Regions from separate parts of the Arthrobacter sp. AK01 genome, predicted to be linked through region 1. Evidence: predicted binding sites of a transcription regulator. Region 1 holds the regulator's gene; the other holds the start of a gene.
The links. Region 1 encodes Rex, which represses fermentation and respiration genes when NADH is low (regulators of the CRP and FNR family bind a similar motif). Its sites were predicted from a motif close to CTTGTGAANNNNTTCACAAG; they were not measured.
Positions count from the first base shown of each region.

Region 2: the regulator Rex is predicted to act here: its motif matches at 1,601-1,620, upstream of LN996_RS20730 (glyceraldehyde-3-phosphate dehydrogenase).

Region 1 covers NZ_JAJOHP010000032.1:42,140-45,544, forward strand. The annotation lists gene LN996_RS12865 (DUF559 domain-containing protein) at 1-230, opposite strand, end outside; gene LN996_RS12870 (HAD family phosphatase) at 345-1,163, opposite strand; gene LN996_RS12875 (glutaredoxin family protein) at 1,240-1,494, shown strand; gene LN996_RS12880 (redox-sensing transcriptional repressor Rex) at 1,571-2,278, shown strand; gene LN996_RS12885 (hypothetical protein) at 2,326-3,024, opposite strand; gene LN996_RS12890 (hypothetical protein) at 3,288-3,405, opposite strand, start outside.
Region 2 covers NZ_JAJOHP010000084.1:2,882-6,286, forward strand. The annotation lists gene LN996_RS20730 (glyceraldehyde-3-phosphate dehydrogenase) at 1-1,378, opposite strand, end outside; RNA gene rnpB (RNase P RNA component class A) at 1,643-2,034, opposite strand; gene LN996_RS20740 (YaaA family protein) at 2,092-2,856, shown strand; gene LN996_RS20745 (zinc ribbon domain-containing protein) at 2,869-3,405, opposite strand, start outside.

The sequences.
Region 1 (3,405 bases):
CTGGCGGCGGTCACATGGGAGATCCATGCGCCAGGACTCGCCGCTGAGAGGGATCGCGCAGCTTCCGTCAGGTCAAAGTCCCAATTGGTGGGACGGTAGATTCCTTGGCTGACACTTTCGAATGAGTTTCGATTTCGGAGCTGCGCATGCTCCAAGCCCGCAGCCTTGGCCTCGTCAATGGTGAAGGGGGCAGAAGCCAGCAAGGCAGGAACGGGCGACGGTTTTTGCATACGGGCATTGTTGCCCAAGAAGCCCAGCACGTGCAGAAGTTATCCACAGGCGCTGTGGCTGAACTCATGCGGTGAGAGGGGGTTGGCCGGGAGGGGCTGTTTGGTGAGAGGGGGTCAGATGCGGGGGCCGCGGAACCTTGAGAATCCTCGCCACAGACCGTAGATCGCTCCGCCGACGGTGGCGGCCTTTAGGCCCAGCGTTGCTGCGCGGCGACCGGAACGGAAGTCGTACACGGGCCAGTTGTTCTCGCGGGCGTGCCTGCGGAGCTTGGCATCCGGGTTGATCACTACGGGGTGCCCCACCATGGTCAGCAGCGGAATGTCGTTGGCTGAATCGCTGTAGGCCCAGCAGTGCTCCAGGTCCAGGCCCTCCCGGTCGGCGACGAGTTGAACGGCGACGGCTTTTGCGGGCCCGTGCAGGATGTCACCCACAAGTTTCCCTGTGTACATTCCGTCTTCGACTTCGCCCACTGTGCCAAGGGCGCCCGTCAGGCCGAGCCGTGTGGAAATGACCGTGGCAACCTCGATGGGTGTTGCCGTCACAAGCCACACCTTCCGGCCGACCCTGAGGTGTTGTTCCGCCAAGGCCTTGGTTCCGGGCCAGATCCGCGACTCGATCATTTCGTCGTAGACCTCTTCGCCCAATGCCTTGATGTCATCCACGGTGATGCCGGCGGCGAGGGTAAGGGCGGAGTCGCGCACTGCGTGGACGTCTTCCATGTTTTCGCCGCGCATGACGAATTTGAACTGCTTCCAGGCGAAACCAGCAGCTTGGGGGAGCGTAAATGCCTTGCGCTCATACATTTTGCGGGCCACGTGGAAGAGGCTCGCGCCCTTCATCAACGTGTTGTCGACATCGAAGAATGCGGCTTCGCCAGTACGCTTCTGCACTTTGGCATCCGCGAACACAGCGGCGTTCTTCTCCTCGGGCATGCTTTGAGTCTAGTCAATCGCCGGCGCCTCGCGCTGACGGCGCCCGGGAGGGGATCCGGGCGGTTACCGTTATCCCATGGCTATTCCCGACGTCGTCCTCCTCACCAAAGCTGACTGCCACCTCTGCACGGAGGCGCGTGCCGCCGTCGAACGTGTAACGAAAAGCCTGGGTGTGCAGTGGACGGAGCAAAGGATCGACGACGATCCCCAACTGCAGGAACGGTTTGCCGAAGAGATTCCCGTAGTGCTGGTGGATGGCGTCCAACGGGATTTTTGGAAGATCGACGAGCAGCGGTTGAGCCGAACCCTGAAGAAAGTCCTGGAGGGCTGAGGGTGCGGTTACCCGTAAGTAACGGCTTTTGTTGAGTCCGGCCGGGGGTCATAGAGTGGAACAACAAAGCGACGCAATGGAGAATACCGTGACTGCGCTGGAACCGTCACCGGAAGCAACAACCGGGGACAACGAACCTGCCGCCAAGCAGATCCCGCCCGCGGCTGTGGCCCGGATGACCCTCTATTTGCGCGCGCTCAACTCTCTTCTGGCCGAGGGCGTGGAACGGGTTTCTTCCGAAGCGCTGGCTGAGGCCTCGGGCGTCAGCTCATCCACTCTCCGCAAGGACCTCTCCTACGTGGGCTCCTATGGAACCCGGGGTGTTGGTTACGAGGTCCAGTACCTGAGTCGCCACATAGCGGCCGCGCTTGGCCTGACGCACGACTGGAAGGTCGCGATCGTCGGCGCCGGTAACCTCGGCAAGGCACTGGCACGGTACGGCGGCTTCGAATCCCGGGGCTTTGACGTCGTAGCCATCTTCGACGCCGATCCCATGGTGATTGGTAATGAAGTGGGCTGGCTGCGGGTCAGCGACTCAGCCGAACTCGAACGGGTCCTGGAGCGTACCCACACGAATATGGTGGTGCTGGCGCTGCCTGCCACGGTGGCCCAGGCTGTGTGCGACCGCGTGATTGCCGCCGGAATTCGGAGCATCCTCAGCTTCGCTCCAGTCCTGCTGCAGGTTCCACCGCATGTGAACCTCCGCAAGGTGGACATGGCCACCGAGCTCCAGATTCTGGCCTACCACGCACAACGGGCGCAGACACCGGGCCAGGCTGTTTAGCCTTCGCCGGGTCCGCGCCCGCGTTTAGTGCTTGGAGTCCCGCGTCTTTAGCGGCCGTAAGGGTTCTGGTATGCGTTGCCGAACGGCTGGGCCTTACGGAAGTAAGGAGCCGACGCCGGCAGGTAGAGCAGGACGATTGCGGCGATTCCCAGGAGTGCGGAGAGCGTCGCGAGGCTCAACGGGAAGAGGGCGAAAATGGAGAGCGCGGCGAGGATCGTTCCAAGGATCCGGGCCCAGTTCCGGCCCTTGCGGACGTTGATGGCCACGAGTGCGTAGAGGCCCGCACCGATGATCCCCACTACCACCATGACTCCGATAATGAAGCCCTGGACGTCTTCGAACCTGACGTCCGCAGCACCGCCGGCAGCCATCTGGTCTTCCACCATGCTGCGCATCGTGGGATCGCTCAGGGCCGCCATGCCAATGAGGATGGAGATGAGCCAAATCGCTCCGGCTCCGACGATCAGCCAGAAAGCGATGTTGACCATCTGCGGCACAGTGGTGGGGCCGGGCTGCTGGCTTGGCCAGTTGGTGTCCTGGCCGTACTGCGGTGCGGCGGGCGCCTGGCCGTACTGCGGGGCGGCGGGTGACTGCTGGCCGTACTGCGGCGCGGCGGGTGACTGCTGGCCGTACTGCGGCGCGACGGGTGACTGTTGGCCGTACTGCGGCGCAGCGGGCTGGCCGCCTGGCTGCTCTGGCTGGTTGGCATCGCCTGGGTTTGACGGCGGGTACGGAGGGTTGCTCATGGCATTCCTTTGCTTGTTCGACTGCTGGTGCGGCCGCCGGGATCAGCAAAATGACCCTGCCCCCAGCGTGGTTCTGCTTCCACCGTACCTCCCGGGTCTGACGCTGCAGTCGATCACACGCAGGTATTTGAGGCTCACAGCAAAAATCATCATGTTGGCTTACGCCTTCATGATGAAGGCCGCGGGAATCCACCAGGGATTCGCCGCGGCCTTCTGCTCACATGCCCGCCGTTCAGGGAACGACGGCGGCAGTTCAGCCAGCGCTAAGCGTGACCTTTTACTGCCTTGAACCAGAGCTGGGAATTCGGGAGCCACATGAGGACAACGGCTACTGCGCTGACGAGGAAGCCGAACCAGTTTCCGCCCAGTCCCATGCCCGAT
Region 2 (3,405 bases), on a different contig from region 1:
AGTAACCGAACTCGTTGTCGTACCAGACGTACAGTACGAGGTTCTTGTCATTGGAGATCGTGGCGAGGCCATCAACAATGCCCGCACGGCGTGAGCCAACGAAGTCGGTGGAAACAACATCGGGAGAATCGATGTAGTCGATCTGCTTGCGAAGATCCGAGTGCAGGGACATTTCGCGGAGGAAGTCGTTGACCTCATCCCGGGTAGTGCCCTTTTCAAGGTTGAGGTTCAGGATGGCCATGGAAACATCCGGCGTCGGAACGCGGATGGCGTTGCCGGTCAGCTTGCCCTGCAGTTCCGGGAGCGCCTTGGCTACAGCCTTTGCGGCGCCTGTCTCGGTGATGACCATATTCAACGCTGCGGAGCGGCCGCGGCGATCGCCCTTGTGGAAGTTGTCGATCAGGTTCTGGTCGTTCGTGAACGAGTGCACCGTTTCAACATGGCCGTGGATGATGCCGAACTTGTCGTTGATGGCCTTCAACACGGGTGTGATGGCATTGGTGGTGCAGGACGCGGCGGTGACGATCTTGTCCTCATCCGCGATGTCCTTGTGGTTGATGCCGTGAACGATGTTCTTGAGGTCGCCCTTGCCCGGCGCGGTGAGCAGGACGCGGGAAGCGCCCTTGCTCTGCAGGTGCTGGGAGAGGCCTTCGGCATCGCGCCAGCGGCCTGTGTTGTCCACGACCAGGGCATCCTTGATGCCGTAGGCCGTGTAGTCCACCGTGGCGGGGTTGTCCGAGTAGATGACCTGGACCTGCACGCCGTTGGCGGTGATGGTGTTGGCTTGCTCGTCCACGCGGATGGTGCCCTCGAAGGAACCATGCACGGAGTCGCGGCGCAGCAGGCTGGCACGCTTCACAAGATCGTTCTCAGCGCCCTTGCGCACCACGATGGCGCGGAGTCGCAGGCCGTGGCCACCGCCGGCCTTCTCAATGAGGATGCGGGCCAGGAGACGACCGATGCGGCCAAAGCCGTAAAGAACGACGTCGGTGCTGGTGCGGTCGTCAGCGCCGCGCTTTCCCACGATCTCAGCGAGCTCTGCTCGCAGGTACTCATCCAAGGAGGCGCCATTGCCTTCAGCCCGGAACTTCTCGGTCAAGCGTGCAATATCAATGGCTGCTGCGCCGAGTTCCAGCTCTGACAGGGCGTTCAGCAGGGGTGCGGTCTCTTCGAGCAGGAGCTCGTGGTTGCTCATCCGGCGGGCAAAGCGGTGCGCCTTAAGGATGTTCATGGTGGACTTGTTGATCAGGCTGCGGCCGTGGATGCTGGTGACCACGTTGTTTTCCCGGTACAACCGGCCGATCACCGGAATCATGGCCTCGGCGAGAGCCTCCCGGCCCATCCACTTATCAAGACAAGAATCTGACGTCTGGCTCACAGAACTACCTTCCTTGGGTCAACCACATACGTCCTCGTATGCAGATGGCAGCGGCCGCCCGGAGTAGTCCTGCGGCACATGCGCCAGCGGGCTTCGGTCCACCCACAGCGCCTTGAACGAGAGCAAAGAAAAATCCGCCGGCTGCGAACGCAGTCCCGGCGGCAGAACATCTACGTTCAGTAACCATTCTAAGGCGGAAGGAAGGAGCATAGGCCGCCCGAAGGCGTGAAATCACTCACACGCCGGTTTTGCGGCAGTCATAAATGGATGGGTCGACCGGTACGCCGGGTTCTGTCATCCCCTGCCGTTACCGGCAGAGGAGTGGCGGCCATCCATCTACGAACGCCGTTGCCGACGCCCTCCAGCAGCCTACCCGGACACTCGGGCGAGCAGCCCTCGAACGTGTCCTGTCTGGCCTTGCTCCGGGTGGGGTTTACCTAGCCTCCCCGGTCACCCAGGGAGCTGGTGGTCTCTTACACCACCGTTTCACCCTTACCTGCTGCCGCGTGATGCAAACACCATGCGGCGCAGGCGGTCTGTTCTCTGTGGCACTGGCCTGCGGGTTACCCCGAGTGGGCGTTACCCACCACCCTGCCCTGCGGAGCCCGGACGTTCCTCGAGCCACTTTCATGACGCGCGACCGCCTGGTCGACCCATCCGCCGTCCAGTCTACCGGCGTTGGGACCGGCCAAAGTCCCCGGTAATATCGACTGGTGCTGATTCTGCTGCCGCCTTCCGAAGGCAAGACCCCCGCTCCCAAAGGTCCCGCCATCGATTGGGAGTCGCTCAGCTTTCCGGAACTGAATCCATATCGGGCAAAGGTGCTGGAAGCTTTGGGTAGCGTGAGCGCGCACGAGGACGCACTCGCGTTGCTGGGCGTCGGTGCATCGCTGCGCGACGACGTCGAACGCAATACCCGACTCCATGCGGAACCGGCAGCGCCGGCACACCAGGTCTATTCCGGGGTTCTCTACGATGCCCTGGGCTACAACACCATGACGCCAACACAGCGCCGTAAGGCGACCGAGTCGATCCTTGTGGTCTCCGCCCTCTGGGGCGCCATCGGCTTTGGTGACCATGTACCCGCCTACCGGCTGTCCATGGGAACTGCGCTGCCCGACGTCGGACGCCTCGCCTCCTATTGGAAGCCGCAACTTAGCGCAGCCCTCGCCTCACGTGCCGAGGGCCATCTCCTGGTGGATTGCCGCTCCAGCACCTACGCCGCAGCATGGGCTCCCCCTACGGCGCAGACCGTCAACGTCAATGTGTTCAATGAAGCAAACGGCGAACGGACCGTTGTGAGCCACTTCGCCAAGCACACGCGTGGCGAGCTGGCGCGGCACTTGCTGACAAGGCGCGGCAAAGCTCCTGCAACTCCGGATCAGCTCCTGAAGGCCGCCGGCGAAGTCTGGACTGCGGAGCTTGTTGAGGGCACGGCCCGGAAGCCGCACGCGCTCAACATCATCCTGTCCAGCTGATGTAGGGGCCGGTCAGTTCCACTCGGCCGAACGGACCAGGATGACACCGGAATCCGGGCAGAAGACGATGTCGTCTTCAGCAGCGGCCTTGACTTCGGCCAAGTCGCCAGGGCTGAGCATCATGCCCGACCCCTCGGACTTCCCATGGAACAGCCGGGCGGCACCGACGCCACGCTTGGCGATGGTCTTCTCGTAGACGGCGAGCACTCCCCCGTCCAGGGAATCGGCGAACGCTGCCCGCTGTCCACGAACCACGGTTTCTTCAGCCGCGATTTCAGCAATGGCTTCATCGAGTTCGGCACGGATGCTGCCGAAGGAGCCTTGGATATCGTCAACGATCGCCTGCTGGGCTGTTTGCCGCTCACGCAGCGTGTCCAGTCGCTCCAGGATTTCGAGCTCAACATCCTCAAGGTCCGAGCGGCGTTTGTTGAGCGATGCAATGTCATTCTGCAACGCCACCAGGTCCTTGGACAGGCCGGTGCCGCTGTTGAGCCTGGTCTCGTCGCGTTCAATGCGGGTGGCAACCTGCTCCACGTCAGCTTCCGCCCG